DNA from 2 places in the Psychromonas sp. KJ10-5 genome. Region 1 is predicted to be linked to the other one. Evidence: riboswitches for the same ligand, from Rfam matches in the RefSeq annotation. Region 1 holds a riboswitch; the other holds the start of a gene.
The links. A riboswitch is a leader RNA that binds a small molecule or an ion and turns the genes downstream of it on or off. The one in region 1 is predicted to bind thiamine pyrophosphate.
Positions count from the first base shown of each region.

Region 1 (16,779 bases):
TGATGAAAGTATCTGACCCAATTATGTTTGGCCACGCAGTAACCGTTTACTTTAAAGATGTATTTACTAAGTATGCAGACTTATTTAAAGAGTTAGGCGTTGATGAGCGTAATGGTCTTGGTGATGTGTACGCTAAAATTGCTACTTTACCTGCAGATCAAAAAGCAGAAATTGAAGCTGATATTCAAGCGGTTTACACAACACGTCCAAGTCTAGCAATGGTAGATTCAGACAAAGGTATCACAAACTTACACGTACCAAGTGATGTGATTATTGATGCTTCTATGCCTGCTATGGTTCGTTCTAGCGGTCAAATGTGGAATGCAGAAGGCAAACTTGAAGATACTAAAGCATTGATTCCGGATCGTTGTTACGCAGGTATCTACGACGAAACAATTAAGTTCTGTCGTGAAAATGGTGCGTTTGATCCTGCAACAATGGGTAACGTATCTAACGTTGGTCTAATGGCGCAAAAAGCTGAAGAATACGGTTCACATGATAAAACATTCCAAATCACCGAAGCTGGTACTGTAAAAGTGAGTGATTCAGCTGGTAATGTATTGATGTCTCATGATGTTGAGAAAGGTGATATCTGGCGTATGTGTCAAGCGAAAGATATTCCAATTCGTGACTGGGTACGTCTAGCAGTTAGTCGTGCGCAAGCAACAGGCCAACCAGCTATCTTCTGGTTAGATGAAAAACGTGCACACGATAAAAACTTAATCGAGAAAGTAAATACTTACTTGAAAGAACACGATACAACAGGTCTAGATATTCAAATCCTAGCGCCTGTAGATGCATGTAAATACACATTACAACGTGTTAAAGAGGGTAAAAATACTATCTCTGTAACAGGCAACGTATTACGTGATTACTTAACAGATTTATTCCCTATCTTAGAGTTGGGTACAAGTGCAAAAATGCTGTCAATTGTACCACTTCTTGTTGGTGGTGGTTTATTTGAGACAGGTGCTGGTGGTTCAGCGCCTAAGCATGTTCAACAATTTGTTGAAGAAAACCATTTACGCTGGGATTCACTAGGTGAATTCTTAGCATTAGCAGTATCTATTGAAGATATCGCAGCTAAAACAGGTAATGAAAAAGCAGTAGTATTAGCGGAAGCGTTACATGTAGCTAACGGTAAATTCTTAAAAGAAGATAAATCTCCTTCTCGTAAAGTAGGTGAGTTAGATAACCGTGGTAGCCATTTCTACTTAGCTATGTACTGGGCTGAAGCACTAGCGGCACAAACCAAAGATCTTGAACTACAGGCACAATTCAAACCATTAGCTGAGTCACTACTAAGTAATGAAGCGGTGATTGTACAAGAGCTAAATGATGCACAGGGAGTAAAAGTTGATTTAGGTGGTTATTTCCATACTGACCCAGCTAAAGTAACTGCTGCAATGCGCCCAAGTAAAACCTTGAATGCTGCTGTAGATAACATCTAATACACTAAACAACGTTATTTGATGCATTACTATTTTGCATCGCATAAAACCATTAAGTCATGTGCTTGATGGTTTTTTTTTGCCCATTTTTTGAAGCCACTGAGTTTACTATGGGAAAATGAGAACTTTTACAGATAATTAAACTCTGTAATAGACAAAAATAATGGCCGCGTTGATACGCTTTTCTGTTATAGCTATAAAAATGATATTATGTAGGTCCGGCTATAAATTATGCCCATCTTTTGCTTTGTTTACTTTTACTGTTTAAGGGTGCTTGATGCGTCTTACTTTGTTTAAAAAAATTCTGTTTTCTATGCTACTGATCAGTTCTTTGATGGTGGTGGGTATTGCTGGCCTAATCGATGATAGTTTCCAACAGGGTTTACAACGCTATTTAAACCATGGCGAAGAGCGCAAGCTGCGTTTAGTGTCTGAAAATCTATCATCCTATTATTCTGAAGATAAAGGCTGGGATGAATTAACCCCTGAAGTCGCAGAGTTTATTCTTGGGCGTATCTTTGCTCGGCCTTCTGAAGGGGAGCATGAACCTCAAAAATCACGATCTAGATATGTTAGTCGTTTATTGAAACGTATTACTGTGTTTGATACCAATTGGACTCCATTGTGGAACAAGAATATTGCCATCGGTGATGATGAATTAATTAAAGTACCGATTAAGTACAATCAAAAAATAGTAGGCTGGGTAGCGACCAAGAAGCGTGACATTACCCCGGGTGCTTTAGAGAGCAGTTTTCATCAACAGCAAAAGTACAACTTAATGTGGATTGTATTGTGGGTGACATTGATCTCCTTTGTGCTTTCATGGTTGTTAGTGCGTCATTTATTAACGCCTTTGAAGCGTTTGGAAGATGCAACAAGCTCAATACAGGAAGGGGATTATCAAACTCAAATAGAGATAGATGGTGAAGATGAATTAGCTGCATTATCGATGCGTTTTAATGAGTTGAGCCAAAGTTTATTGGTGCAAAAAGAAACAAGAGAGCAGTGGTTAGCTGATATTTCACATGAGTTGCGTACACCTATTTCTGTTTTAAAAAGTGAGATCGAAGCGTTACAAGATGGCATTCGTAAACCAGAGCCTAAATATATTGACTCTTTGCATTACCAGGTGCAGAACTTAAATAAACTGGTTAACGATCTCTATCAGTTGTCTTTATCCGATGCAGGAATGCAATTTGACTTAAGCGAATCAGTCAATATTAAGAAATTAATAGAAAATAATTGCTTACAATATCAATTGCGTTTTCAAGAGAAAAAAATTCAGCTACAACATTATTTTCAAGAAAGTGCTGTTAATGTCATCACAGGAGACAGCAAAGCCTTGACCCAATTGTTTTCTAATTTATTCGAGAACAGTTTACGTTACACCGATGGTCCTGGCATTTTAAATGTACAAGTTACTCAAGATAAAAAGATCATGCAAATTCGTATTGAAGATAGTGCACCTGGTGTACCAGATGCTGCATTACCTAAACTATTTGAACGTTTATTTAGGGTTGATGAATCGCGAAGTCGTTTAAGTGGTGGTTCAGGCTTAGGATTATCTATTTGCCAAACAATTGTTAAAGCACACCATGGCAAAATGTTGGCAAGTCATTCGGAGTTAGGTGGCTTAGCAATCACCATTCATTTACCTATCGCATCTCATTAATTTTTTAGAGGAAGTGTTATGTCACAACGAATTTTAATTGTGGAAGATGAAGAGTCCTTAGCACAAGTGCTAAGCGAGTATCTCAGTTTATCGGGCTTTGTGACCGATGTAATTAATGACGGTAGTCAGGCCATTGAGTGGTTAAAAAACAATGCTATTGATCTGTTGATATTAGATCTTATGTTACCGGGTAAAAATGGTTTAGATATCTATCGTGAATTACGAGCCTTTAGTGATGTTCCTGTCGTGATGGCAACGGCACGAGTGGATGAGATAGATCGCCTTATTGGTTTAGAGCTAGGTGCTGACGACTATATTTGTAAGCCTTATAGCCCTCGAGAAGTGGTTGTACGAGTAAAGAATATACTAAGGCGTGCTAGCGACGATAAAAAAGCCTTTGAGCAAATTTTAAGTATCAATGAGTCAACGATGCAAGTATTGGTGAAAGGGCAAGAGGTAAGCTTAACTCGCGCTGAGTTTCGCCTTCTTGCTCATTTTCATCAACACAAAGATCAAGTGTTTAGCCGTGAACAATTAATGTCGCAAATCTATTCTGATAATCGGGTAGTAACAGATAGAACCATTGATAGTCATATTAAGAACCTTCGTCGTAAAATACAAAATGTCGATGCCGAGGTCGATTGTATTCAATCAATTTACGGCGTGGGTTATAAGTTCGCACTCTAGTTACTATATCTGGGTGTCTGCTGCTTAGTGCCGGCACCTACTATTACTAGAACTGGCCTCCTTTAATTATACCGCTACAAAAATCTCTTAAAAATATTCAGAAAAACGCTAACTCCTTAATTTATCCATATTTCCTGCACATTGATTATCTATAGTCTCTACATCGGCTCAGAGCAGAGCCATTCTTACTAAAGTAAAAAGAGGTTTATATGAAAAAGTTATTTATGTTAAGCAGTGTTGCATTAATCGTTTCAAGTTCTCTAACAATGGCTGCGGTTAATAAAGTTGCAAATAACGACTTCGCAAGTTTTGACAGCGACAACAATGGTGAAATTAGCCAGTTAGAAGCTACAGGCAAATTAGCAAAGTATTTTGATAAAGTGGATACAGATGCAAACGGTTCAATTTCAAAAGCAGAGTTCGATAATATTAAGCAAATGAAAAAAGATCGTAAGCAACCTAATTTTGCTGATTTTGATACTAATAATGATGGTGAAATTACAAAAGCTGAATTTGAGTCTGCAAAACCAATGCACAGAGGAAAGCAACCTAATAAGCCTGAGTTTGCTCAAGTAGATACAAATAAAGACGGTGTGATTACTAAAGATGAAGCAAAAGGTGGTTTAGCGAAACACTTTGATAAAATTGATAGCGATGCAAATGGTTCATTATCAACGACTGAATATAACGCCATGGAAAACATGCGTAAAGGTGGAAACCATCAATTAGATTTCTCTGATGTGGATGTAAACAATGATAATGCTATCTCTAAAAGTGAAGCTAAAGGCATGTTACTAAAACATTTTGATAAAGTAGACAGTGATGATAATGGTTCAATTTCTGAAGCTGAATTTGCAAAAATCCAAGAGATGCATAAGGGCAAAGGTAAAGGTCATAAAAAAGCTAACTTTGAGAAAATGGATAGCAACAGTGATGGTGTGATCAGTAAAGATGAAGCAAAAGGCCGTTTAGCGGAAAACTTCGATAAAATTGATGCTGATAACAGTGGTGATATCACTAAAACTGAATTAAAAGCAGCGCTTGATATGCACAAAGGTAAAGGTCATAAAAAACCAAGCTTTGAGAAAATGGATAGCAACAGTGATGGTGTGATCAGTAAAGATGAAGCAAAAGGCCGTTTAGCGGAAAACTTCGATAAAATTGATGCTGATAACAGCGGCGATATCACTAAACAAGAGCTAAAAGCTGCCTCTAAAATGCACAAGGGTAAAGGTCATAAGCAACCTAGCTTTGATAAAATAGATGCAAATAACGATGGTGCTATTACTAAAGATGAAGCAAAAGGGCGTTTACTAAAAGGATTTGATAAAGTCGATACAGACTCTGATGGTAAAATTACATCAGCAGAATTCGAGCTAGTTAAAAAAATGCATAAAGGTAAAGGTCATCCCAAAGCAAGCTTTGAGAAATTTGATACAAATAACGACGGTGCAATCACTAAAGATGAAGCCAAAGGGCGTTTATTAAAAGGTTTTGATAAGTTAGATAGCAATGCTGATGGTAAAATCACACAACAAGAAATTGATGCAAAAGTTATCATGAAGCATAAAGGTAAAAAGCGCCCAACATTTGAAATGTTAGATGCAAATGGCGACGGTAAAATAACAAGTGTTGAGTTTGATAATTTTCTACAACATAAAGATGAGATGAAAAAAGCGCAATAAACTGTTTTTTCTCCTTCACTAATATCAAAATGATAATGCCCAAAGAGTTGACTCTTTGGGCATTTTTTAGGTGAAAAATTAAAGTCCCAATTCCGCTAATAAATCTTCATCTGCGGTTGGCTTCTTAGCATGAGTTTCAGTTGTTTTTACTGAGTTATCTGGTTTTTCATCAAATAACGCATCGATATCAAACTTTTCACGCTCTTCAAAGTTAGGAAGCTTAATGAACTCCGTTTTATCCATAGCAAGCTCAAGGTAGAAGATATTATTGTTGGCTGTTGTAAATGTCACACGACGCGCTTGTGGGCGATCTAAGTTGGTATCGATGGATAATAAAACTTGTTTATTGATGGTCAGCATTTTCGGTTGGTTTTGGGTAATGGAAGTATGCAATTCATGGCCAATAACACCAGTAAAATCACCCACCATTTGATTCATTAACTCTCCCATTACATCACTCACTTCATCAGCTGTATGTGTGGTTGCTAGCTCATCTTTTGGCAGCCCCATGTTGATCATGTAATTGGTATATAACTCTAGCGCAGCTGCAGCATTGAAGTTTAAAATAACTAAGCCAGAGAATCCTCCATCAAATAATACAAAACAGCCAATATCTGGTTTCAAGCATGTTTTGTTGATTTTTTGTACCATACCTGAATAGTTAACTGAGTGCCCTGTTGCGCTACTTAACACGGATTTCATGGAGTTACATAACACTAATAAGATATCGTCAGTGGTAATGGTTTTGGTTCTAGCCATAGCGGTTTTTTGTCCCTAAAAAAATAATATCATTTAAATTATTAACAGAGCATAGGCTATTATTCAAATATGGGTAGTTATAATTGTTATTTCTTTATAAAACATCGATTTATATCTAGTTTAATATGATTGTTATCATTTTTTACTCAGGCAAAGACCATTGTCGGCAATAGTCAATGAACTCTTTTAGGATTGGGCTTTGATACTTCTCTTTATGCCAGACCAGGTATAAATCACGAGACATATCAATATCAATAGGTAAGGTGACTACGCGTTTATCATTGAGGGCATGACGAGCTGCGGTTTTAGACATACAGGCGACACCTAGACCTGAGGCACAACAGTTGATGATCGCTTCTGTACTTGTTAATTCAAAAGCAATATCTAGATCTGTTAAGTGTTGGCCTATATGATCAATAAAAAAATGTCGTGAACCTGAGCCCTTTTCTCGTAATATCCAATGTTGATCATGTAAATCATTAATGGTCACTACTTTATGGCTCATTAATGGATGTTCAGGGTGAGCTACAATGACCATTTCATCTTTAAGCCATCGTTCTACATGTAATTGCTTATCAATGAGTAAACCTTCAACCAGTGCAATATCTAACTCATAATCAATCAATTGGTTGCCAATACTTGTGCTGTTATCAATACACATAAATTGATCTTGATGAGTGCTTACTTGCCTGAATTGAGACAATAAAATGGGTAATAGATGGTTACCTACTGTGTTGCTGGAGCCAATGCGTAATTTTCCTTGGAAATTATGACTATTAAATAGGCTAATAATCGCCTTACTACGCTCTAATTGTTCATCGGCTAATGGCAGTAATGCTTTGCCCATTTCATTGATTAATAAGCGGTTATTTTTACGTTCAAATAATTTATGTCCAAGCTGCTTTTCCAGCTCCGCTAATGCCATGCTTACCGCAGGTTTACTCAAGAATAATTTATCTGCGGCTGTAGTCAGGGTCTTTTCTTGGGTAATCGTGATAAAAACATGTAATTGTTTCAGCGTGATATTCATAATCAACTCATCGTTTTGGTTAACTTAACATTATGTTTAATAGTGTAAGTTATTCTTAATGAGTTTGCAGTGACAGATTAATGATTAACGTTAATCTGTGTTAAAAAATGAAGGCCTAATCTAAAGGTGTTGCTGCGTGTATCTGTTTTAATAAATCAGCACTGGCTTGTTGTGGAGATGGTGCATGGCAAATGGCGGAAACTAAGGCAACACCATCCACTCCTGTCTCGATAATAGTGTCTAAATTGCTTTGGTTGATACCCCCAATGGCAACAATTGGGAATTGGCTGAGTTGTAGTGCTTTCTTTAGCCCCTGTATTCCCCATTGTTTCTTGATATTAGTTTTAGTGGGTGTCGCAAAAATAGCACTTAATCCAATGTAGTCCAATGGTAAATCATTAGCTTCAAGCAGTTGTTGATCATTTTCGATGGATAAGCCTAATATTTTTTCTGGGCCAATCAACTTTCGTGCTAATTGTACTGGCATATCCGACTGACCTAGGTGCACGCCATCGGCATTAACTGCTAAAGCAACATCAACACGATCATTAATAATGAGTGCTACTTGAGTCCCTTGCAATATCTGTTTAACGGCTTGAGCTCGTTCAATAAAAGACTGAATATTGTCGCCTTTTTCACGTACTTGCACCATGGTCACCCCACCCGCAACGGCATCTTTTACCACTCTGACTAGTGTTGTTAAATCTTGTTGGTCGTCAGTGACTAAATATAAACGGTACGGGTTCATGCTTATTCCTTGGTGCTTTTATTGATTGATGGTTAATTTTAGATGTTGATTAATCATTTCAGAATCAATCTGATATAGCACATCTAATAGATTCATTTGTAAGCTACCCGGACCAGCAGATTTTTTCTCTGCAAGCTCTCCAGCAATACCTAAAATAGCTGCTGCAGCTAGCCCTGTTTGTTCACCAATTGCAGCAAAAGCACCGGTTAATGCACTTAAACTACAGCCCATCCCAGTAATATAAGGCATCATGGCATGGCCGTTATGTAATTGTATTTCACTGTTAGAATTAATGATGTAATCCACTTCACCGGAAATAACTACATTACATCGATAGGTTTCCACCAAGTAACGTGCTGCATTTACCGCAGATTCACTACTATCTAACGCATCAACGCCTTTACTCGTTGCCTGTTCTCCTGCTAATGCAATGATCTCAGAGGCATTACCACGAATGATTAATTGCTTAGCTAATGCTGCAATTTGGCGAGAGGTCTCTGTGCGTATTGAGCTAGCGCCACAACCTACAGGGTCTAACACTACAGGCTTATTATTAGCATTTGCTTGTTCTACCGCATACAGCATACGTGGAATCCATTGGCTGTCTAAAGTGCCTATATTAATCACTAATGCACCGCTAAATGACATCATTTCTGCTAACTCTTGGCGAGAATGAGCCATAATAGGCGAAGCGCCAATCGCCAGTAAAGCATTTGCTGTGTTGTTCATCACCACATAGTTAGTGATGTTAACCACTAAAGGTTTCTGTTCACGTAAGCTTAGTAATGCATGGGTGATTAATTGTTGTTTGTCTTGGGTAGCGGTCATTATTTTACTCCTTCACTTAAGGTATTTAACCCTTGTTGCCAAAAAGCGACTTCCATTCTAGTTGCTGTTTTGAATACTTTGACAAGGTGTTGTCCACGTTTGCTGTTAATATCAATGTCAGCCAACAATTGATCTAAATGTTGTGTGCTATCAATGATGCTTTGTTGGAACTCCTCTCCACTGTATAGATCTATCCAACTAGCAAACTCATTACCTTCAAATAATGTGTTGTCGTCGTTTGCTAAAAAACGACCAATTTCTGCATAACCAATTGAACAAGGCGCAAGGGCTACATATAAATCCACTAGGTCACCGGTCATGCCTGCATCTAATACGTAGCGTGTATAAGCTACGGTACCAAAGTCTTCATCTTCGGCCTCTAAATCAGCTTCGCTTAACCCCCAATTCTTACAGTAAGTAATATGGTGATTAATCTCAAAGTCTAATAAAGCATGAACACTGGGTAATGCTTTACGCATATCAGCTAATGTATTGGCTTTATAAATGGCTAGTGCGTATGCACGTGCATATTGCTTTAAAAATAGAAAATCTTGCTTTAAATAATGTAAAAAGCATGGCTGAGCTAAACTGCCATTGCCTAGTTGCAAAACAAAAGAGTGCTTTGTATAAGCTTGCCAATCAGTTTGGCAAGCGGTAATTAAATCTTGATGGTTCATTGTTGTCTCACTTAATCAGATTAATGGAGATGACTATTTGAAAGTTTAAGCATTATTCAAAAGTTGGCATATAGTCTTTTGCCTGTGGTCGCTTTTTGATCAGTTTATTATCAAACATAAACTGAGCGTAATCATCGTAACGCGTTAAATCTACCGCAGAAGGGCGAAGTGCAAAACGAGAAAGCGTGTCTCTCCAAGCTCGTTTATTAAGCTCGTTATCTAAAGTATCAGGTGCATAACTAACAAACTCTTTCCATGCCGCTTGAGGGTGATTAGTGATATAGATAGTTGCTTGTTCTAAGGCTTTATTAAATGCCTTAATCATCTTGGCATCATAGTTATTGGCGTTGGCAACAAAGATTAATTCATCATAAGCAGGAACACCGTGTTCTTCAGGAAAATAAGCCTTAGAGTTAAAGCCTTCTAATGCCAGTTGATTACTTTCGAAGTTACGTAATCCCCCCCAGATCGCATCCACTTTTCCTGATGCTAAAGAGGCTGATAATGCCCAACCAACATTAATGATTTCAACATCATTAAAAGTTAGGTTTACTGTATCTAACATTTTGCCAATAATTGCTTCTTCACTGCCTGAGATAGCAATGCCGACTTTTTTATTTTTTAAATCACTTAATGTATTAATTTTTCCATTATCCAATACCATTAACGTATTTAACGGTGTTGCGATCAATGTTGCAGAGCGAACTAATGGTAAACCTTCTGCTACATCAATGATTAGGTTTGGTTGATAGGTTATCGCTAAATCTAGATTGCCTGCTGCAACTAGCTTAGGTGGAAGGCTTGGATCTGCAGGCTCCTGAATATCTACCTCTAAGCCTTGTTGTTTAAAGTAACCTCGTTGTTGTGCAATAACGATTGGGCCATGATTCGGGTTAACAAACCAATCTAACATCAAGGTGACTTTCTTATCTTGTGCAACTACTGATTGGGTAAAAAGTGTTGCCAGTAATGTCAGTGATGCCAGTAAAAATTGCTTTTTCATTACAGTTATTTCCTTATTTTTCAATATACATCCATTTAATGGACCGTGTTGTGTGTAGCTGGCTAAAGTTGCCAGGGTATTAATTTGTTTAAACATTTGTCTGTGACGAAGTACAGCGCGACTGAAATAGTGGATAAAATAAATAGGGCGGCAAACATTTCATCAATTAACATGCGTGCATTGGCTTGTAACATCAAATATCCCAAGCCTTGGCTAGAACCAACCCATTCCCCTGCGACCGCTCCAATGGGAGCAATGACTACAGCGACACGTATTCCTGAGGCAAGTGTTGGTAGGGAAGCAGGGAGTTGAATGTGGCGTAGTAGCTGCCATTTAGTTGCTTGCATGGTATTGGCTAAATCTAAGTAGCCTGTTGGAGTGTTCTTTAACCCATCGTAACAACAGGTCACCACAGGAAAGAAAATAATGATCGCCGCCATCACTATTTTTGATGCAATACCGTAACCCAACCAGATCATCAAAATAGGAGCAATTGCAAACACGGGAATGGCTTGGCTGGCGATAAGAACAGGTAGTAACCAACGTTTGACCGGTTTAAATAAGAGCATTTGTAATGCAAAAAATAACCCCATGGATAAGCCTAATAACAAACCTAATACGATCTCTTGTGTCGTTATCCAGCTGTGTTTGAGTAAAATATCGATACGATTAATTAAGCGTTCAAAGACAGATAAAGGCTCAGGTAAAATAAAACTTGGTAACTTAAACAGTAATACTGTTGCTTGCCAAATCACTAATAATACCAATAAAGTAAATATCACTCTTAGGGCGTTGTGCAGCACTTTTTCTGATGTGTTAATTCGATTATTTAAGACTTTAATATTAGGGATTTTATTCATAATCTTGCTCTAAGCGTTGAATAACTCGCTGTTGTAATGCCGCACTTTCAGCATTCAACTCTCTGGGTGTTTGTTGTTTTGGCAGTGATAGCGCACTAGCAAAAGCTGGTTTTCCATGCAGAATGTATAATTGGTCGGCTAGGCGAATGGCTTCCAACGGGTCGTGGGTGATTAATAAAACTGTCTTATTTTTTAATAATCGGTGCGCTAAGTTTTGTAGTTTATAGCGTGTAACCGCATCTAGGGCCGAGAAGGGCTCATCCATTAGCACCACGGGTTTGTCTTGCATTAAGGTTCTTGCTAATGCTACTCGTTGGCGCATACCCCCTGATAAATTTTGTGGTAACTCTTGGGTTTTGTCTGTTAATCCTACTTCAGTTAATAATGCGATAGCTTTTTCATATTGCTGAACTTTTGATGGAGAGCGCAGAGTTTTTTTTGAAAATTTTTCACTAAGTAACACATTGTCTAATACGTTTAACCAAGGCATTAATAAGTCTTGTTGAGCCATATAAGCGACTTGCCCTTTCAGCGCGATTTGGTTGCTGGTGGATAACTCGCCAGACCACTGCACTTTATCTGCTAGCAGATTAGCAAGATAGCGTAATAGGGTGGTTTTACCACAGCCACTCCGCCCTAAAATACAAGTCCAGCTTTGTGCTGGCATTTGCATATTTAGGCCTGATAATACAGGTTGGGTATCTTGTTGATACTGTATAGCGCCTTGTTCAATGGTAATAGCTGGTGAATATAAGGGCTTTGTATCTGCAGTGGTTAATAGCATGTTAGCAATCACTGTCATTGTGTTGTTGGTAAAAGTGATGTACTGGGCCTCGCCCTTTACCGATAGTGAGTTGGTCGGCATGAACTAACGCTTGAGTAATATAATTTTTTGCAGTTTGCACTGCCTCTGCTAATAGATAACCTTGTGCTAAATAAGAAGCAATAGCTGAGGAAAGTGTACAGCCTGTACCATGGTTATTATCGGTGTAAACTCGATCTGCTGTTAACTCTTGAATTACATTAGATAAAATTAACAGATCAGTACTGTGTTTATCTTTTTGTAAATATCCACCTTTTAATAGCACGGCTTTAGTACCTAATTGGCGTAACCCGTCGACCATTGATTGCATCTGCTGCGTTGTTTCAGGAAGGTTATAGGATGTACTATCGCCGATTAAGGCTGCGGCTTCAGGTAGGTTTGGAGTAATAATATCGGCTAAAGGGAATAGCTCAGATTTTAATGTTTGAATTGCTGATTTTTCTAATAGTAAATCGCCATTGGTAGTGACCATTACCGGGTCAATTATGACAAACTGAGGCTGGTACTGTTTCAGCTTTTTGGTAACCAAGCGAATAATATCACTATCAGCTAGCATACCTACTTTTACGGCCACGATATTTAAGTCACTGAAAACTGCATCCAGTTGCTTTTCAACATGCTCTAGTGGAATTGGGAAAATACCAGAAACACCTAGGGTGTTTTGCGCTGTGATAGCGGTAATGGCTGAGCAAGCATAACCACCTGTGGCTGAAATAGCCTTAATATCCGCTTGAATACCTGCGCCACCGCCACTATCAGAACCTGCGATGGTCAACACAATAGGCACTTCTGCATGAGTTGAAGATATTTTAATTGAGTCTGTTATTTGAGTTTTAAGGTTGTTATTGGCCATCATTGCTCCGATTACAACGCCATCGGAACTATATGATAAAACCCAATACGCGCAAAGGTGCACTATGGTAGGTGTTTACATAGTTCCCTGCGCCAGTGCTAACTGTATCAGGTTCAACGGGTATCGATGCAATCCCAGTAGATATCGCATTCGTTCTCAGCCTTCGGCTCCCCGACTATAAGTGTTTTGAATCATAACAAGTTTAAATGAAAGTGCAATGCAACATATAGCGCTTTGTTATCTGTGAGGCATAAATTTATGAGGAAAAGGGGAAGGATATGTTTGCGCTTGCTGAGTTAAGCAAAGCGCAAACAAGAGATAATTCATTTTAACAAGTAAAATAGATCAGTTACTTAGTGTGATTGGTATTAATACGCGCTTTAAATTGCGCACGAGTTTTCTCATCTGCTTTCTTGTACCAGTAATCTAGCATTTGACCTGCTACATCACCTTCAGTTTGACCATTGGCTGGAATAATAATTGTCGCCGGTTGTTGTAATGAAGCTGGTTTGTCTGTTTGATTATAAGCAACCGTTTCAGCAACTAAGTCTCGGTTAAATTGAATACCGCTCTTCATTAACTTACCTTGCTCGAAGGGAACGGCTTCACCGTTAATATCTGTGATGATGATTTTTGGTTCTGCGTTAAATTGATCAACTTGTCTTGCTGAACGAAGTGCCGGTAAGCTGATTGTATAATCTTGGTTTTTGCCCTGAAAGGTGATTATTAAGGTATCTGTCGTGAAGTAGTTAACCTCACCGCCTTGACGGTAATTGCCTTCATATTCAAAAGCGATTTGGTTTGTTCCATCTTTTAATGTTAATGAGCTTTGCTGTTTAGCCTGTTTACCATTGACGACTTGTAGTGTTAATTGTGTAGGAAGCGTTAAAGTAATATCAGCAAAAGCCTGTTGGCTTAAGGTACTGATTAAGGCAAGGGTTAAAAAATTCATTAGTTTCATATGTAATGCTCATTATGCTTAAAGGAGAGGAAATGATGCGTAGAGTGAGGTATATAAATGACCTATATAATAGGGCTGATATGCTTTACTCAATTTAAGTTTTATACAAATTATTTTAACAAGTAAAATAGATCTGTTGATCGGTATTAATTTACCACAAAAAAAGCACTCAAAAGAGTGCTTTTAATATGTATTCTTTAAATTAAAGAAAGCTTAGAAACCGTAACGAGCACCAAATTGTAGTTCGTTTTCACGACCAGAACCACTTGAAGTATCGTTGTTTAAAGCTAATTTATAGCTACCGTATAATGCGAAGTTACCCATGTAACGAGCGTATTCAACACCAACAAAGTTTGTGTCTAATGCATCGATATCATCAGCTGAGTAGTAGCTGTAGCTTGCATTTACTACGTTCTCTTGGTTTTCACCAAAGTAGTAAGCAGCAAAAGCGTCAGCTGCAACAAAATCAGAGCCCTCTACGCCTTCTGCAGAGATATCACCAGCCATACCCATTGCTGATAGGTAAACATTACCTTTAGTGTATTTAGCTGCTACTAAGTATGAAGTTGAATCATCAGTATCTGTACCGTTACCGTATTCTTGATCACTTGTTGCTACACCAGCTGCTAATTCAAGCTCAGGGCTAAACTTGTAAGCTGCCATTAAACCGTAACCATCAGCATTATCATTTGCGTTTTGCGTTGCAGAAGCTTGTACAGTTAACGCATCAGCAGTGTAAACGTAGCGTAATGTATTTTTTGAACGGTCTGCTGTCGTTACCGTGTTTTCATTAACGTAACCGCTGAATGTTTCAGCTTGGTCGGTAAAATCAGTTAGGTAAGTTACCGCATTAACTTGATGACCGTAAATGAATGAACCTGCTTGTGTATCGGCACCCACGTATAGGTGACGAGTATTTAAGTTAGCTTCATTATCATCTTCGTTTTCAGTAATTTCAAACTCGTAACGGCCAAATACAGTTAAGTCATCGCTTAATTTATTTTTACCATTCACATTTAAACGTACACGTGATGCATCAGAGTATTCGCCATCAGTTACGTTACCACGTACTTCAACACGACCACCCACATTGAATTCTTGAGTATCTGTTTTATAAACTGTTGCTGCATAAAGAGGAGAAGATATAATTGCGCTAGACGTGATAGCAAGTAGGTATTTATTGAATGTCATATTCATTTTCCTGTTTTTCTTAGAGTCATTTAAAAATTGTCATATTTAAATGTTATTATTTAGGTAAGCAGGAAGATGTGTTAAATGCTTCCTGCAGAAAATGTAGACTATCCGTGTCCTTTTAAATCACACTTGCCAATCTATATAATTTTTTCAAAGAATTCACAATAAACTCACAAATAAAGTGGCTTTTGGTGATCCTTGTCACAATTTATGTTGTTTAAAATTTTATATTTTTATAAATTTGGTCTACGTAGTGAATTATCATTTGGGGTAGTTGTTTAAAAGTGAGATTTTTCCAAATCAACTAATGGGGGGCTCTACTTGTAGACACTAGTTGCTTAATTAGTAGCCGAGTAGCTAGAAATCTTCTAATAAAGTGATTATATAGCTAGCAATAAAGAAAGATATCCAAGACCAATTTTTATAGATAACAAAGACTTATTGCTGATAAATAATATTTTTTACGTCTGATCTTTTGTGGATTCCGAAATATAGAAGACAAACCTAAGCTACTTTTCTAGTAAAATAGCTTAGGCTCAGAATTTAGCGTCTATTGAAGTTTATTAATTACAATAATTGAAGATGTTTTTCTTATTGCTTAAACCAGTCGATGTAAAAGTCAGGAGCGACTTTGTATTGCTTGGCTAATTTTTCAATACTTGCAAGATCGGAAATTTTATCTGCGTGAATACCACTAGTAATGAATAAACTACTAATACCTGCGCCATTTGCGCCTGCAATGTCATGCTCTAAACTATCACCGACAGCAATAGCGTTACCCCATCCACCAACTAGGGTTTTGCACATGTCGTAGATCTCTTTTTGTGGCTTACCATGCCAATGTACTTTTCCGCCCAGCTTTTGGTAAGCCATGGCAATCGCACCTGGACAGGTTTTTAAGTTACCTTCTGGTGTCATGGCAACAAGATCAGGGTTACTCACAACTAACTCTAGGTTGTTACGGCAGGCAATAGCTAAATCCTCCACATAAGCTTCAACACTGCCTCTATCTACACCACAACATAGTATAAAAGAAGCTTGTTCTGCTGTTGCTACTGATTGCACACTGCAATCTTCAAGTACAGTATCATCTTCTTCCCATTTGAAATGTAAGGCTTGTTGACCCAGAGTTTTGAACTTCCCTGAGTTGAAGTTATCACGCATATGATCACCAGACGTCATCACATCTAGGTATAGATCACGGCTGATGCCTGATTCAGTGAGTCGAGCATAGGAGAATGCACTGTTTTTGCCGCTATTCGATAAGATGACGACTTTTTTGTTATGTGCTTTTAATAAATTTAATGCAGCTATTGCTTCAGGGAAAGCGTATCCACCATTATGTAATACCCCCCATTGATCTAGAATAAAAGTGTCAAATTTATCAATAATATCTGTTAAACCTGCAATCATTTTCAATGTACTAACTCCTCTTTTTGAAGGTGATAAAGGCTCTATTCATATCATTGTATACTGCTTTTATGTCAGCTTATAGTGTGGCCAATATAGTGCGAGGGCTATCTAGTCGTTTTTTATGAATCAATATTT
Region 1 covers NZ_CM147864.1:378,139-394,917, forward strand. Annotated here, with positions in the region: gene AC0L3W_RS01870 (NADP-dependent isocitrate dehydrogenase) at 1-1,451, shown strand, start outside; gene AC0L3W_RS01875 (ATP-binding protein) at 1,729-3,123, shown strand; gene AC0L3W_RS01880 (response regulator) at 3,142-3,810, shown strand; gene AC0L3W_RS01885 (hypothetical protein) at 4,020-5,495, shown strand; gene AC0L3W_RS01890 (DUF3334 family protein) at 5,574-6,254, opposite strand; gene AC0L3W_RS01895 (LysR family transcriptional regulator) at 6,397-7,284, opposite strand; gene thiE (thiamine phosphate synthase) at 7,400-8,032, opposite strand; gene thiM (hydroxyethylthiazole kinase) at 8,051-8,860, opposite strand; gene AC0L3W_RS01910 (TenA family protein) at 8,860-9,537, opposite strand; gene AC0L3W_RS01915 (ABC transporter substrate-binding protein) at 9,590-10,540, opposite strand; gene AC0L3W_RS01920 (ABC transporter permease) at 10,603-11,400, opposite strand; gene AC0L3W_RS01925 (ABC transporter ATP-binding protein) at 11,393-12,184, opposite strand; gene thiD (bifunctional hydroxymethylpyrimidine kinase/phosphomethylpyrimidine kinase) at 12,186-13,079, opposite strand; TPP riboswitch at 13,144-13,260, opposite strand; gene AC0L3W_RS01935 (YccT family protein) at 13,426-14,037, opposite strand; gene AC0L3W_RS01940 (porin) at 14,251-15,228, opposite strand; gene AC0L3W_RS01945 (TIGR01459 family HAD-type hydrolase) at 15,823-16,644, opposite strand.

Region 2 (16,779 bases), 1.5 Mb from region 1:
AACACGTGACCTTCGAGAGATCATCAATATTGTCAATCCTTTGGTATTTGAAGATAACTTATCTTTTCATCTTTACAACTTCCGTTTAACCAATGCGATTAACACAGGTAATCAAGCTGAAATGGAGAAAGTGATATTAGGTTTAGAAAAAACCATTTACAGCACACCTAAACCGTTTTTCTATCATTTGCTTTATATTGCCTATCAACATCATAACCAACCAGAAAGAGCAGCCGAAGTACTAGCTTATGCACGTTATTTATATCCGGGAGATAGCGGTTTAAAGAATGCAGATAAAGTGAAAGAGAGCGCATCAGAAAGGACCTCTGTCGCAGTAACTACAAGCCAAGCAACCTCTTCTGCTAATATCAGTAGCGAGGCTCAGCCATAATATGAAAGTATTCCGCTCACTATTTGGCTTTATCGCTTTATTACTAAGCGGACTATTCAGCACCAGTCACGCTGACATTTATATGTATACCGATAAAAATGGTAATAAATACTTTTCTGAGCGCAAAGAAAATGAAAACTACACGCTTCTATTACGCAGTGACACGAATAAAAAGCCCACTAGCTTTAGAAACTGGAAAGCGAAAAGCTATACCAACATATCAATTCCACGTGATAAAACCTTACAAAGAAAGTATCACCCCATCATTTTAAAAGCAGCAGAGAAAAACCAATTAGATCCAGCATTCTTACATGCGGTGATCACTGCAGAATCTGCGTATCAACGTAATGCAGTATCTTCCGCTGGGGCACAGGGGCTAATGCAACTAATGCCTGAAACAGCCAAGCGTTTTTCCGTCACCGATGCTTTTGACCCAACACAGAATATCTATGCCGGGGCATTATATTTAAAAATATTATTAAAAGAATTTAAAACAAGAGAGCTTGCTGCCGCAGCTTATAATGCAGGAGAAGGAGCAGTCAGGCGCTATAAACGCCAAATTCCTCCATACCCAGAAACACAGAAATATGTATCTAAGGTATTAACCTTCTACCAATATTATCAACATAATTTATAACTTTAGCTAAAAGGAATATAGTTAATCTTCCTGAAATAGAAAACTTAACCCCTTAATTTATCTTTGTATGAGTAGTTATTAGTAATGTATAAAACCCAACAATTTTTTTCCAATAAATACGTTACTTATGCGATTGGTTTAATCTTAATTTATGCCATCATAGACTTATTTATGCCACTCTCATATACAACGGTTTACAACAGTTTGCTAATTACAGTAGCCGTTTATTCTAGCTGCGTAATTACCCTACCTAGAGTCACTAAGTTTTTATTAGTCGACAAAAGTTTATATGTATTGCCTGTGATGCTATCACTTTACAGTATCGCGATTATTGCTATCGTTTTATTACGTATCGAATACTCTCGCCCTACTCTCATTTATGGATTTGCCGTAGTTCTATTCTGGCTACTGATAAGTGCACGATTTAACCACCAAAGCTCTATTTTAAAACTACAAGCTATCGATAATTTCACTCTTTCATCATTTAATAGCAACCAACATATCGAAATTGAAACTATCAATTCACCTTATAATCTGAAACAAATTAAAGATGGTCTAGTAGTAAATTTACATAAATCACTAACTGCAGAGCAAGAGAAGTTTATTGCTGACTGCAGCATCAATAACAAGGTTGTTTACCACTCAGAAACGATTAAAGAGATGATTGAAGGCAAAGTGCAAACCACTCATCTATCAGAAAATGCGCTCAATGCTTTAAACACTAACCCTAGCTATCGCTTAATCAAACGTTTCATAGAAACAGGGCTAATACTATTAAGCCTCCCAGTATTTTTACCATTAATGTTAATCATCAGCATCGCAATCAAACTAGAGAGTAAAGGTCCGGTTTTCTATACACAAAAGCGAATAGGACAAGGTGGAAAAATATTCAAGATTTACAAACTAAGAAGTATGGAAGTTGGTTGCCCAAAGGCAGACTCTAAATTCGCCACAGAAGAACATGCAAGAGTCACCAATATTGGCCGATTTATCCGTAAAACCCGTATAGATGAAGTACCGCAGTTTTTTAATGTAATAAAAGGTGAGATGGCCTTAATCGGTCCAAGACCAGAGCAAGAAAGCTTTGTAAAAGCCTTTGAAGCAGATATCCCATTTTATGGTTACCGCCACATGGTAAAACCCGGCATTACAGGTTGGGCACAAACAGTGCAAGGTTATACTGCAGACACAGATTCTACCCGAGAGAAGCTCGCACACGATCTCTACTACATCAAACACCTATCATTCTGGCTCGATGTAAACATCTTCTTTAAAACGCTTAAAACCATGCTAACGGGGTTTGGGGCGAAGTGAGTTGTTTAAGACTTTGTTTTTCTATCAACAGTTTAACCTTTGCTAACATATCAGCATCATAGTTAAACAAATTACCATTTACTTGATATTCTTGCTTTAAATAGTAAATAAATTTATCAATTAATTGACGATCTATTTCAACTTGGTTGTTTAAACAAGTTTTTAAATCTTTTCGAAAACTATCAATAGATGAAGCGATACATAATTTAGAAATTTTATAAAAAGCCTCACCTAACACAATAACTTGCTTGTATTGTTGAATAGCTTCAAACCCCACCGTAGAGTTTATAGTAATGATAAACTCACTATCTTTTATTAACTGTGTCGTTGAATTATTTGAAATAATACTCCTAGCATCAAACTTATATTTTTGCCCTTTATCCATAGGATGTTGTTTGAAGACTAATGATAAGTCACTCTGCTCAGCATAAAATGTATGTTCAATATGGTAAATAAAAGCTTGTATACTTTCATACTGACTATGTACCAAAATTTGCGTATCAGTATTCACCTGTAGAGGAATAAAAATATACTTTTTAGGTAATGCAGGAATTAATTTAGCCTTTAACTTCTTTCTTTGTTTTAAAAATAGAAAGGCATAACTAAGTAAGCTATAACCTTGGTTCGCTAGATGGGAATTTAATTTGAAAAGATCACCAAAATAATTAAAACATAAAAAAAGAGCGAATTTCAAATTAACTTTAAAGCTCTTATATCGACCAATTGAATAATCTTTAAAAGGAAGGTTCTTTACAGTAACCTCCTCATAAAAATGAATATTTTTCGAGATACTGCTATAAGCGTTAACACCTTGAAAATCAATGGTTGTAGTATGAGGCCGAAACAAACCACGTTCAGTAATTAAGTAACGTATATCTAATTCATTACAAACCTGAATTGCCAGAGCATGCTGCCAACGTAAGTCGTTATGCATGAGAACAAAATCTATTTTTTTTTCATTAATAAAATAACGTAAAAAGGCAATATATTTAGCCATATAAATAAAATCAGTTTCACTAGGCTCTATTTTTTCGTGCTTTCTAGTTTTTTCCGTAAATAAACTCTTTGTATTTTTAGCAATGTAAAGATCATCTGACGAATATGGGTGATGCTTAATTTTCTCATCAACAATAAATTTATGGGATCCTTTTAAATAGATTAAATTCCCTAAATTAAAAACAAAACTATAAACATCAGATGATAGGCAATGCGCAAGATCGCAATGAAAATTACTGTAAGAAGGTTCGAGGATTAAGATTTTATTCATTGCATTCGCCACTTATATTCCTAAAAACACAAGAAAATTTTGTAAAACGAGTTAATTATTTAAATTTTATATGAAAAATAATCTTCATATAAAAAAGCTTTAACCTCATATAAAACTTATATCCGTAGCTAATGCTTTTACTAGACGTCAAGCTAACTATTAATTTTTTATAGTTATTGATACTGTTTATGTACTGTTCTTTTGTCCTCATATCTGTAATTTGATTTTTTTCATGGACATCATTCCAATACGCGACAGGCGTAAAAATATATTTACACTTAAATTTTGTTATCAATTCGATATGTAGTTGTGTATCTTGAAATTTATCCAAGCTTTCGTCGAATATTATTATATTAAACACATTTCTTTTTATTAAAGAAGAATTAGTATGTAAATACTTAACCGCTTTTAATGTTTTAATGTAACGGTCACTTAAATATTTATGTTTTATTTTTTGATATGGTTGGCTTTTTTTAATGATTTTTCCAAAAACCACATGTAAAGAATCATCTTTTTTAAACTCGTTTAATAGCAATTCAATTTTTTCAGGGAAGTATTCATCATCATCATCGAGGAAACAAATAAAGTCCCCCCTTGCTAATCCTACTCCAATATTTCTAGATTTAGCACCACCTAAATTAAGTTTATTTCTATGATAGTGGATTGGGATATTAGTATTCAATTCGCTTAGATCAGGAGGAGTAGATGAAAAGTCATCAACAATAATGATTTCTATATTGGGATAAGTTTGCACTAGAATACTGTTGATAGCATTCATAAATAACTCACCACGATCTCGAGTTGGTAAAATAACAGAAACTGAATTAAGACCCATTTGTAGCATATTAGTCGTCACTTTTAGAATATAAGGAAAACCTTATTTATTATTTTTATAATGCCTTCCTGAAAAAAATGCCTTACATAAACTTCTCGCATTGATAGTTTGTCTTTGCTTTAAAATAACACGAAAAAAAATAGTAATTAAGTCCTTGGATAAAGTTAAAATACACTTCGAATTTGAATAATAATATCTAAATATTAACCCCCTCTCATAGCTTCTTTCTAAACATCTAAAGCTTTTAACTTCATTACTTTCTTTTTCCAAGCGAGATAGCGAATGAATAAATCCAGGAATAATATTTATCCGACTTGTTAATTTACTATAAAAAATTCGAAGAAAAAACGTAGTATCTACACCATAAAAATAAAACCTTTCATCAAAAACATTCCCATAGTTTTTTTTCATAAAAACCGCAAAGTCTCTGCCAATAACTAAACCACTACCTATTGATATCACTTTACTTTTGCCAGTTATATTTATACCAAAATAGTATGGTTTATTCTGAATTTTAGGGTACACCACCTGATTTTTAAAACTTATAATTGGTAGAGAAATGCAAGTTACTTCAGACTTACACGATGCCAAAATATATGGAGCAGTTAAGTTTGAGTCATCGTCTAAAAAAATATACCTTTTTGCATCATAACAAGATAAAAATCTATTATAAATAACTGCCAAGGATTCATTATGTAATGTTTCTTCAAAAAAAACTTCGTACCCTAAGTTACGATAAAGAGCAACTTCAGTTTTTTTAAAACTTTTAGGACCATTATTCCAGATCACTAATTTCGCATTCAAATAATGAACAACAGAACTAAGTAAAGAATTAAGAGTTTTACTTTCATTTGGTTGATTGTTGTAAAGTAAAACTAAAATAGCAGTTTCAGTCATTTATTGTTACCTATGTTATATTTTAAAGCATAACCAAGTTGTTAAATTAGTTATTCTCCATACATGTATTACCATTAAAAGGTTATTAATAAAAAGGCTTAAAGAGATTGAAATTGCTGCCCCAAAGCTACCGTAATAAGGGATCAATATAGTAAGTAAAAATACATTTATACTTACCGTTATAATAACCGTTCTTAATGCTAAATTTTCATTACCAGTCATATTTAAAACTAAACCACTAGACCCCATTAAAAGTTTCATCGCTTGTCCGATACAAAGAATAATTAAAATAGGATAAGCAGCAAGATATTCATCGCCGAATAATAAACTAATAAAGAAGTCACCGAAAAAAACTAATGCTAAAATAATAGGCAGTGAAACAAGACAACTTAAACGTACACTTTTAGTTAATAACATTTGTGTCGCTTTTAAATTTCCCTCTTTATATAAACGCGCCACATTCGGCATAATAACCATGTTTATCGCAGATAACCCTAAAGATACTAATGTGACACCTTGCATTGCAACTTTAAAATAAGCCACTGATTCAATGTCTCCCCAAAACCCTAAAAAAACACTTGCTAATTCAGTATTGAGCGTTCCGATAAAAGCAATCAACGTAAACGGTAATAAAGCTTTATGCCATGTTTTAATGACATAGTTAGTAGTCGCATTATGTAATGTTACTAACAGTTTCTTTCTAATCAAAAAAGCACTAATGATAAATGCAGAAAAAGCAGATAAAAGAGAAAGGTAAAGCAAGCTGTAGGCAGTAAGTTCACCATAAAAAGAAACACTGCAAGACAAAATAACGAGTGTCATTAATGGAGCAAAAATTTGGGTAGGTAATTGCGCGAAGATAGGTTTTCTAAATCCATTAAACACTGCGCCTTGTTGTGCTAATAGGCCTTTAATTGGAATTAAGAAAATGGCTATCCAAAGCAAGTCAGATAGAGAAGACTCAAAGAAATTAAAATATAAAGCACCACTCATTATTAGCATCACTGTCAAAGAAATACTTAATACATAAATACGAGACCAATTAATAACGCCTTTTAATAATCCCCACTTTTCCTCTAAATGAAAATTCGCAATTTCTCTAACCAATAAGTTGGGTAAGCCTGCAACAGCAGGTAAAGTAGCCATAGCAACAATAGACAAAACAAAGCTATATAAACCAAACTGCTCAGGACCAAGATAACGCGCGTAAATAATGCCTAAGACCATCGCCAAGCAACGACTAATAATCATGACCCCTGCTGTACCAGTAAACTTTCTATAGAGAGAAGTTGGCTCGCTCATTTTTATACATCCGTGCTGACAAAGCGTTTATTACATAAAAAGAAAAATTCCGCTTTAAAGGAGTAAATACGCTTTTAAAAACTAATCGGCTTACGTGGTTTCTTCGCCTTAGGCGCGTTGTTACTTTCCACGGGCTCAAATGAGGCTTGATAGTCTGATTGGGATTCGGCTTGCTGCTCTGTTGCAACAGACTCCTCTACAAACTCATAATCTTGGGTTTCACCGGTTAAGGCGATTTGCAGGTATTGTTCGTTGAAGTAGATTAAATCACCGGCGTAGATTTTTTTTCGCTTTTGCGTTTCTACTTCACCGTTTAATGAGACATATCCTTCTGCGATAGCTTGTTTAGCTTCGCCGCCACCAGAGACTAGGTTAGCGATTTTTAATATTTTATACAGAGCAGTTGGCTCTTCGCGAATTTCGATTAAGGTAGCGTAGATTTCTTGTTCATCGGACATGTTTTATTCTCATTTATAATACCAAGCATACTTATTTCATATCCTTGGTATAATTTATTGGTTGTTATACCTATCGCGCTCATTCACTGATTTATGTCTCTGTGAGCATAACTATTACTTTCCTGTCAGGCTATGGTCCCAATCTTTCCAGACCACTTCATAACCTTGTGCTTTTACTAGATTTGCCATGGTTGCTGGTGAGCGCTCATCGCTTATTTCAAATTGCTCTAGGGCTTTGTCTGCTTGTTCAGCATAACCACCGGGTTGTGTACTTGAACCTGCACTTAGTGATGTAATGCCTAACGGTAACACATGGTTTCTGAAATGTTCAGATTCACGAGTGGATAACGATAACTCAACCTCAGGATTAAACAAACGATAAGCACAAATTAATTGCACGAGTTGCCTATCATCCATCACGGATTTTATTTCCATGCCGCCTTCACAAGGACGCAAACGAGGGAAAGAGATAGTATAACGTGTTTGCCAGTATTTTTTCTCTAGGTAGTTTAAGTGTGCTGCCACATAAAAACAATCTGTTCGCCACTCTTCCAAGCCAATTAAACTGCCTAATCCCATTTTATGGATGCCAGCCTTACCGAGTCTGTCATGCGTGTTGAGACGATAAATGAAATCTGATTTTTTTCCTTTTAGGTGATGCTCCGCATAAGTGATCGGATTATAGGTTTCTTGGTAGACCAATACTGCATTCACGCCATATTCAATCAGTTCACTATATTCATCTTGATCAAGGGGCTGTACTTCTATGGTTATGTTGGCAAAGTACTTTTTAATAATAGGTAAAGCTTGTTTGAAATAATCGATACCTACTTTACGCTCAGATTCTCCGGTCACAATTAAGATATGATCAAAGCCCATTTTTTTAATAGCGATACATTCATTCTCAATCTCTTGCATGTCGAGTGTTTTACGACGCAATGCGTTATGCATAGAGAAGCCACAGTAAGTACAAATATTGCTGCACATATTCGACAAATACAGTGGGATATAAAACTGCTGTGTTTTGCCAAACCGCTGTAAAGTTAACTGTTGAGATTTTTGTGCCATTTGCTCTAAGAAAGGCGCAGCTGCGGGGCTGATTAACGCTTTAAAATCTTCTAAGTCTAAACGTGACTTAGATAATGCGCGCTGTACATCTGATGCTGTTTTAGCATAAATCGACAAACGTACATCATCCCATTGATACTCTTTTATTTTATCGCTGAAATTCACAGGCTCGCCTCTAAGAATGCGGTTAATGGGCTCGATGCAACGGCTTCTGTACTTTGCCCGCCTAACCCTGCTAGATAAGCTTGGCGGCCTGCTTGCACTGCGTTAGCGAAAGCTTGACTCATGGCGATCGGGTTTCCTGCAACCGCAATGGCGGTATTTACTAGTACAGCATCAGCGCCCATCTCCATGGCTAAAGCCGCATGGGAAGGACTACCTAACCCTGCATCAACAATCACAGGTACATTAGCTTGCTCAATAATAATTTCAAGAAATTCAGCTGTTTTGATGCCTTTATTAGAGCCAATAGGCGCGCCTAATGGCATGACTGCAGCACAGCCAGCGGTTTCTAAGTGTTTACATAATACTGGATCTGCATGTACATAAGGCAAGACGATAAAGCCCTTATTTGCCAATGCTTCGGCTGCTTTTAAGGTTTCGATAGGATCTGGTAAGAGATATTTAGGATCTGGATGAATTTCTAATTTCACCCAATTAGTTTGTAAAGCTTCACGAGCTAACTCTGCAGCAAATACCGCTTCTTTGGCATTACGAGCACCAGAGGTATTGGGTAATAAATTCATGCCATTTTTAATTAAAGGTGCAAGAATATCATCATCTTTATGCTGCATATCAACACGTTTTAGTGCCATGGTCACCAGTTCTGATTTTGATGCTTTTAACGCAGCGACCATAGTTTGTTGGTCATTAAATTTACCCGTACCGGTAAACAAACGAGAGTGAAAATGTTTATCACCGATAATCAGTTGATCTTGTTGTTTCATTTCTTCAAATAACATAGTTACCCACCTGCAATGGCTTGAAACAGAGAGATATTATCTCCCTCATTGATATTATATTGCGTCCATTCTGAACGGCTAATCACCTGCATATTGACAGCGACTGCGCTGCCTATTAATGGTTTTTCTAAATGCACTAATAATTGCTCAAGATTCATTGAATTTGGCAATATTAATGCTTGTTCATTCACTTGTATTTTCATTTAGGCTTGTCCGCATACAGGGCATTGAGGGTCTTTATTAATGGCGAAGGTTTGCCAATCTAAGGATTTTCCATCAAACAGTTTTAATTTATTTTTAATGCCGGAAGGTAAACCAACAAAGTATTTAATAGCTTCTAAAGCTTGCAAAGTACCGATAGTGCCAACTACGGGTCCGATAATGCCAGAATTACTGCAATTCAACGTTTGCTCTTCAGAGCTCGGAAATAAACAGTGATAACAAGGAGACTCGGCTTGGCTATGGTCAAAGAACATCAGCTGCCCTTCTAAACGAATAGCTGCCCCTACAATAAGTGGGACTTTAGCCTCAACACAGGCTTTGTTGATCATCTGTCTCGTTGCAATATTATCAGTACAATCTAAAACGAGATCGGCCATGGTTAGTTCCATACTTAACTGCTGTTCAGGCATCTGCTTATTAATGCTACGCACTTTAATATCGGAATTGAGCTGTTGGAGGCGTTGTTTCGTGACTTCTACTTTTGGCTCACCAATATCACTGCTTTGATAGGTTATTTGACGCTGTAAATTACTTACTTCAATCTCGTCAAAGTCATTCAATACTAAATGGCCAATACCCGCTGCGGCTAAATATAGAGCAGCCGGTGAGCCTAATCCACCCATTCCGATAATCAATACTTTTGCTTGTTTTAGTTTATGTTGCCCTGATTCCCCCACTTCCTCCAAAAGTAGATGGCGGCTATAACGAAGTAATTCATTATCACTTAACATTGACACTTCCTTGGCTCATGACTTGATTAAATTGATTAATTACTTGTTGTGGATCGTCGGCTTTGGTTATCGCTGTAACAACTGCAATACTACCCACACCACACTGCCATACTGCCGGTGCTCGCTCTAAATTAATGCCGCCAATAGCCACTGTAGGTGTGTTAGATAATAGCGCTGCATATTTTGCTAAGCGTTCTAAACCTTGTGGATCCGATGGCATATCTTTAGTTTGTGTTGGGAAAATATGGCCTAACGCAATGTAACTTGGTTTAAGCTGCTGTGCGCGTAATAGCTCATAATAACCGTGAGTACTCAGTCCAAGGCGTAAACCTGCATCCGCAATTAGGGGTAAATCCGCAACATCCATATCTTCTTGCCCAAGATGGACACCATAAGCTTGATGTTTGATCGCTAATTGCCAATAGTCATTAATAAATAACCTCGCTTGGTAAGCCTTACCTAAGGCAATCGCATCAATAATCTGTTGTTCGACTTGATCGTCATGTTTATCTTTTATACGTAGCTGTAAAGTTTTTACGCCCATTTTTAATAATCGCTCAATCCATTCTACCGAGTCAACGACAGGGTAAAGACCTAGTTGATTGGTATCGCAAGATGTAAAGCCCGGGCCTGCTTCTAAACGCCCAGGTAAATCTAATTCATAACCGATACTAGACTCTGGTAGCACAATCTCAGGAAAATCTTGATGGTTTGTTGGCCAACCACAATGTGCTACAGCCCCTTCACCAGCACCAAGTGCTTTAGAAGCTTTCAAACCTTGGTTAAGGTAAGCTTTTGCAATCACTAATGCGTCTTCAATAAAGTAATTTAATGCCATCGCGCCTGCTATCGCACTGGCTAACGTGCAACCTGTACCATGGGTATGAACATCCGTTAAACGCGGGCTGGTTAGGGCAATTTCTCTTGTGCCATCGCTCCAATAATCTAAGGCAACGTTATCCACCAGCTCAAAATGACCACCTTTGATTAACACACTGCCACAACCCATATCAATTAGCTTATCTACAGCGGGTTTAAAGGATTCGCCAGAAATTAAAGCATGACCAGATAAAGTTAAGACTTCATTCGCATTAGGCGTTAAAAGATCTATTTGAGGCAATAATTGTGTTTTGATGACCTCATTAATCCCCTCTTCTGCCATTTCATCACCTGTCGACGCAACTGCAACAGGGTCATAAATAACAAACGGCTTACGTGTCCAAGTTTGTTTATATAAAGCTAGCTGTTGAGCAAGAATGTTGACATGCTCAACACTTGCTAATAGGCCAATTTTAATCACTTTAGCGGGCATATCTTCCGCTAAACTAGCTAATTGTTGTGTGAACATTTTTTCAGAAACACTTTCAACAAGCTGCACTGCTTGTGAGTTTTGCGCAGTGACCGCTGATATCACAGAGCAACCATCGGCACCCAGATCATGAAACGTACAAAGATCTGCTTGAATACCAGCTCCAGCGCTAGAGTCCGATCCGGCGATTGTCCACACTATATTATTCATATTTAACCTTTAACTTATCCTAGTTATTCGTGACTAGCCGAAACTAACCATTTATATTTATTGAATATTGTACGAAAATTAGCACGAAGAGGTTTAGTTTAATTCAGTAGAAAGTGCATAACTATTAAGCATCAATTAGCACTTTCTAGGAGAGTTAAGTTAAACCTCTCAGCAACTAAGCTTTATCGAGAACAGGTGGCTGATATATCTCAGCACCACTGTCAGTAAACTCTTTCGCTTTAATTGCCATTCCTTCTTCTGCGGACATGGTAATTGTTTCATCTAATATTTTTATTGAGATTTCACCTGAATCTAACTTAGCTGTAAAATCTCGAACATCTTGGGTGATTTTCATTGAACAGAATTTAGGACCACACATTGAACAAAAATGTGCAACTTTACCTGACTCCTGCGGTAACGTTTCATCATGATATTCACGTGATGTAACAGGGTCTAAACCTAAATTAAATTGATCTTCCCAGCGGAATTCAAAACGCGCTTTAGATAAGGCATTATCACGGATTTGTGCGCCGGGATGACCTTTCGCTAAATCAGCGGCATGCGCTGCAATTTTATAAGTGATCAACCCTACTTTTACATCGTCTTTATTGGGTAAACCTAAATGCTCTTTAGGTGTCACATAACAAAGCATTGCACAGCCATACCAGCCAATTTGGGCGGCACCAATACCAGAAGTAATATGATCGTAACCCGGTGCAATATCTGTAGTGAGCGGGCCTAATGTATAAAAAGGAGCTTCGAAACATTCAGTTAACTGTTTATCCATATTTTCTTTGATCATTTGCATTGGAATATGCCCCGGACCTTCGATGATCACTTGCACATCGTATTCCCATGCTACTTTAGTTAATTCGCCTAGCACTTCTAATTCTGAGAACTGTGCTTCATCATTAGCATCAGCAACAGACCCTGGACGTAAACCATCACCTAGTGATAATGACACATCGTATTGCTGACAAATTTCACAAATTTCACGGAAGTATTCGTAAGCAAAGTTTTCTTTATGGTAAGTCAAACACCACTTAGCCATGATTGAACCTCCGCGTGAAACGATGCCTGTGACGCGCTTAGCCGTCATCGGCACAAAACGTAACAACACGCCAGCATGAATGGTAAAGTAATCCACACCTTGCTCTGCTTGCTCAATTAACGTGTCACGGAAAACTTCCCATGATAAATCTTCAACCACGCCATTTACTTTTTCTAAAGCTTGATAAATCGGCACCGTACCTATTGGCACAGGGGAATTACGTAAAATCCATTCGCGAGTTTCATGAATATTACGCCCTGTTGATAAATCCATTACCGTATCACCGCCCCAAAGCGTCGACCAAACTAACTTCTCCACTTCTTCCTCAATGGATGAAGTTACTGAAGAGTTTCCAATATTAGAGTTTACTTTTACTAAGAAATTACGACCAATAATCATCGGCTCTAATTCTGGATGGTTAATGTTTGATGGAATAATCGCACGCCCTCTCGCCACTTCAGAACGCACAAACTCAGGCGTGATTGATTCTTGTAAGTTAGCACCGTAACTTTGGCCTGCATGTTGTGACAGTAACGCATCGCATTTAATACGCTCACGACCTTGATTTTCACGAATGGCAATGTATTCCATTTCTGGCGTGATAATACCCTGACGAGCATAATGTAATTGCGTCACACATTGACCTTTTTTAGCGCGTAAAGGTTTAGGTAAATGTGTAAAACGTAATTCATTTAATGACTCATCCGCTAAACGCTCTAGCGCAAAGTTAGAAGTCACACTCTCTAATGTTTCCACATCATCACGTGCACTAATCCAAGCTTCACGTAAACGTGGTAGCCCCTTATGCACATCTATTTTAATATTAGGGTCAGTATATGGACCTGACGTATCGTATACAGGAATAGGTTCATTCTTTTCAAAAATTGGGTTTTCTTCAGAGCCGCCTACAAAGGTATCAGTTTGGTGGATTTGACGCATCGCAACTTTAATCGGATGAATTTCACCATCAATAAAGATTTTTTCTGAATTAGGATAAGACTGATTATTCAAACTTTGAATATAGTCCTGCGCAGCTTCACGTGATTCACGACGGGAAAGACCTTTACGATCTGTGGTTTTTAATGTTGAATTTACTTCTTGAGACATAGCATTCTTTACCTAGTTTAATATAAACGGTTTATAAAAGATTGCTTGTCGAATAGATGTGGAAGTTAAAAAATATCCAAGAATGGAAAATATACAGATATCTTCTACTTGTTCCCTTCGTAGGTATTAGCCCAATCAGGTTCCACGGATCCCACGCAACTGCTTTTTAAACACAGTTACTTATGTGGTCTCAGCCTTTGGGAAATTCCCATTAGCACTCCGACAAGATGCATCGAGTATAGAAGAAAAAGCTGTGGAATTAAACAGAAGAAATAATTTATTGAGATGAGATAACTTTATCAACAGCCACAAAAAAGCCCTAATGACTTTCATCATTAGGGCTCGAACTTTCAAAGATTGCTAAGAAATATTATTTCTTAGCAACTTCTTTTTCAGCTTTTACTTTTTCGACTTACTTTGTGTATTGGGCATCAGCTACTGCTGAAGGACAAGGCATGACCTTTTTGAACTCCATAGAGAACTGACCACGGCCTGAAGTCATGTACGTAGTTGAACTGAAGATGATGTGCCCAAACGCTTTTGTTAACTTCTTAAGGCCACAAAAAAGCCCTAATGACTTTCATCATTAGGGCTCGAACTTTCAAAGATTGTTAAGAAATATTATTTCTTAGCAGCTTCTTTTTCAGCTTTTACTTTTTCGACTTACTTTGGGTATTGGGCATCAGCTACTGCTGAAGGACAAGGCATGACCTTTTTGAACTCGATAGAGAACTGACCACGACCTGAAGTCATTGTACGTAGTGAACTGAAGATGATGTGCCCAAACGCTTTTGCTAACTTAACTTTTGCTAACTTCTTAAGGCCACAAAAAAGCCCTAATGACTTTCATCATTAGGGCTCGAACTTTCAAAGATTGTTAAGAAATATTATTTCTTAGCAGCTTCTTTTTCAGCTTTTACTTTTTCGATTACTGCATCAGCTACTGCTGAAGGACAAGGCATGTAGTTTTTGAACTCCATAGAGAACTGACCACGGCCTGAAGTCATTGTACGTAGTGAACCAATGTAACCAAACATTTCTGAAAGAGGTACGTCAGCTTTAATACGAACACCAGAAGCACCAGCTTCTTGACCAGCAATCATACCACGACGACGGCTAAGGTCACCGATAACGTCACCAACGTGATCGTCTGGCGTGAATACGTCAACAGACATAACAGGCTCTAGAAGTTGAGCACCCGCTTTAGGGATAGATTGACGGAATGCACCACGTGCTGCTAATTCAAATGCTACTGCAGATGAATCCACGGCGTGGAAACCACCATCGAATAATTCAACTTCAACATCTAATACAGGGAAACCAGCAAGTACACCGTTATCCATCATGCCTTCGAAACCTTTCTCGATTGCAGGGAAGAATTCTTTAGGTACGTTACCACCAACAACTGTAGATGTGAACGTAAAGCCAGTACCAGCTTCACCAGGCTTGATACGGTAATCAATTTTACCGAACTGACCAGAACCACCAGATTGTTTCTTGTGAGTGTAAGAATCTTCAACTGCTTGTGTGATTGTTTCACGGTAAGCAACTTGAGGTTCACCTACAACTAACTCAACACCGTAAGTACGTTTTAGGATATCTACTTTGATATCTAAGTGAAGTTCACCCATACCAGATAGGATAGTTTCACCTGAATCTTGGTCTGTTTCAACACGGAATGTTGGATCTTCTGCAACCATTTTACCGATAGCGATACCCATTTTCTCAGTAGAACCTTTATCTTTTGGTGTTACAGAGATAGAGATTACTGGTTCTGGGAATACCATTGCTTCAAGAATGATTGGATTTTTTGGATCACATAATGTGTGACCAGTTTGAACGTTAGACTTCATACCAACGATAGCGATGATATCACCCGCTTGTGCTGAAGTAAGTTCGTTACGGTCATCAGCTTGCATTTCACACATACGACCAACACGCTCAGTTTTACCTGTTGCAGCGTTAAGGATTGTGTCACCTTTCTTAAGAGTACCTGAGTAGATACGTACGAAAGTAAGAGAACCAAAACGGTCATCAGTGATTTTGAATGCTAATGCTTTAAATGTTTCGTCAGCAGAAACAGTTGCTACTTCGCCAGTTGGTTCACCTTCTTCATCTGTAAGAGGTTGTGGATCAACATCTGTAGGACAAGGTAAGTAATCAACAACAGCATCAAGGATAAGTTGAACACCTTTGTTTTTAAATGCAGAACCACAGTAAGTAGGGAAGAAGTCCATTGTACGAGTACCAGCACGGATACAACGCTTAACGTCTTCAATAGAAGGTTCAGTACCTTCTTCTAAGTATTCCATTAGTAGGTCTTCGTCTTGCTCTAGCGCAGTTTCGATTAACTTTTCACGGTACTCTTCTACTTTATCAACCATGTCCGCAGGAACATCTTGGATTTCATAGTTTTCTGGAAGACCAGAATCATCCCAAACGTATGCTTTACGGCTTAATAGATCAACAACACCAGAGAAGTCATCTTCAATACCGATCGGTAATACCATAACTAGTGGGTTAGCACCTAATACGTCTTCAGTTTGCTTAACAACACGGTAGAAATCAGCACCCATACGGTCTAATTTGTTTACGAAGATGATACGAGCAACTTTAGAGTCATTCGCGTAGCGCCAGTTAGTTTCTGACTGAGGCTCAACACCACCAGAACCACAGAATACACCGATACCACCATCAAGTACTTTAAGAGAACGATATACTTCAACTGTAAAGTCAACGTGTCCAGGAGTATCGATAACGTTAAAACGGTGATCGTCCCAGAAACAAGTTACAGCAGCAGATTGGATAGTAATACCGCGCTCAGCTTCCTGTTCCATGAAGTCAGTTGTAGATTCGCCGTCATGTACTTCACCAGTTTTGTGGATCTGGCCAGTAAGTTTCAAGATACGTTCTGTAGTTGTGGTTTTACCCGCATCAACGTGCGCGAAAATACCAATGTTTCTGTATTTACTTAAATCTGTCATTTTTTATACTCTGTATGTAAAAAATTGGAGGCTA
Region 2 covers NZ_CM147864.1:2,811,291-2,828,069, forward strand. Annotated here, with positions in the region: gene AC0L3W_RS12325 (PglL family O-oligosaccharyltransferase) at 1-391, shown strand, start outside; gene AC0L3W_RS12330 (lytic transglycosylase domain-containing protein) at 393-1,028, shown strand; gene AC0L3W_RS12335 (sugar transferase) at 1,200-2,342, shown strand; gene AC0L3W_RS12340 (capsular polysaccharide export protein, LipB/KpsS family) at 2,308-3,621, opposite strand; gene AC0L3W_RS12345 (glycosyltransferase family 2 protein) at 3,665-4,453, opposite strand; gene AC0L3W_RS12350 (hypothetical protein) at 4,487-5,341, opposite strand; gene AC0L3W_RS12355 (flippase) at 5,357-6,643, opposite strand; gene AC0L3W_RS12360 (RNA-binding S4 domain-containing protein) at 6,718-7,101, opposite strand; gene thiH (2-iminoacetate synthase ThiH) at 7,216-8,334, opposite strand; gene AC0L3W_RS12370 (thiazole synthase) at 8,331-9,131, opposite strand; gene thiS (sulfur carrier protein ThiS) at 9,134-9,334, opposite strand; gene AC0L3W_RS12380 (HesA/MoeB/ThiF family protein) at 9,335-10,084, opposite strand; gene thiE (thiamine phosphate synthase) at 10,074-11,603, opposite strand; gene thiC (phosphomethylpyrimidine synthase ThiC) at 11,779-13,761, opposite strand; TPP riboswitch at 13,857-13,993, opposite strand; gene fusA (elongation factor G) at 14,649-16,745, opposite strand.
Region 2: it holds a riboswitch for thiamine pyrophosphate, as region 1 does, so the genes downstream of both, thiC (phosphomethylpyrimidine synthase ThiC) here and thiD (bifunctional hydroxymethylpyrimidine kinase/phosphomethylpyrimidine kinase) in region 1, are expected to answer to the same signal.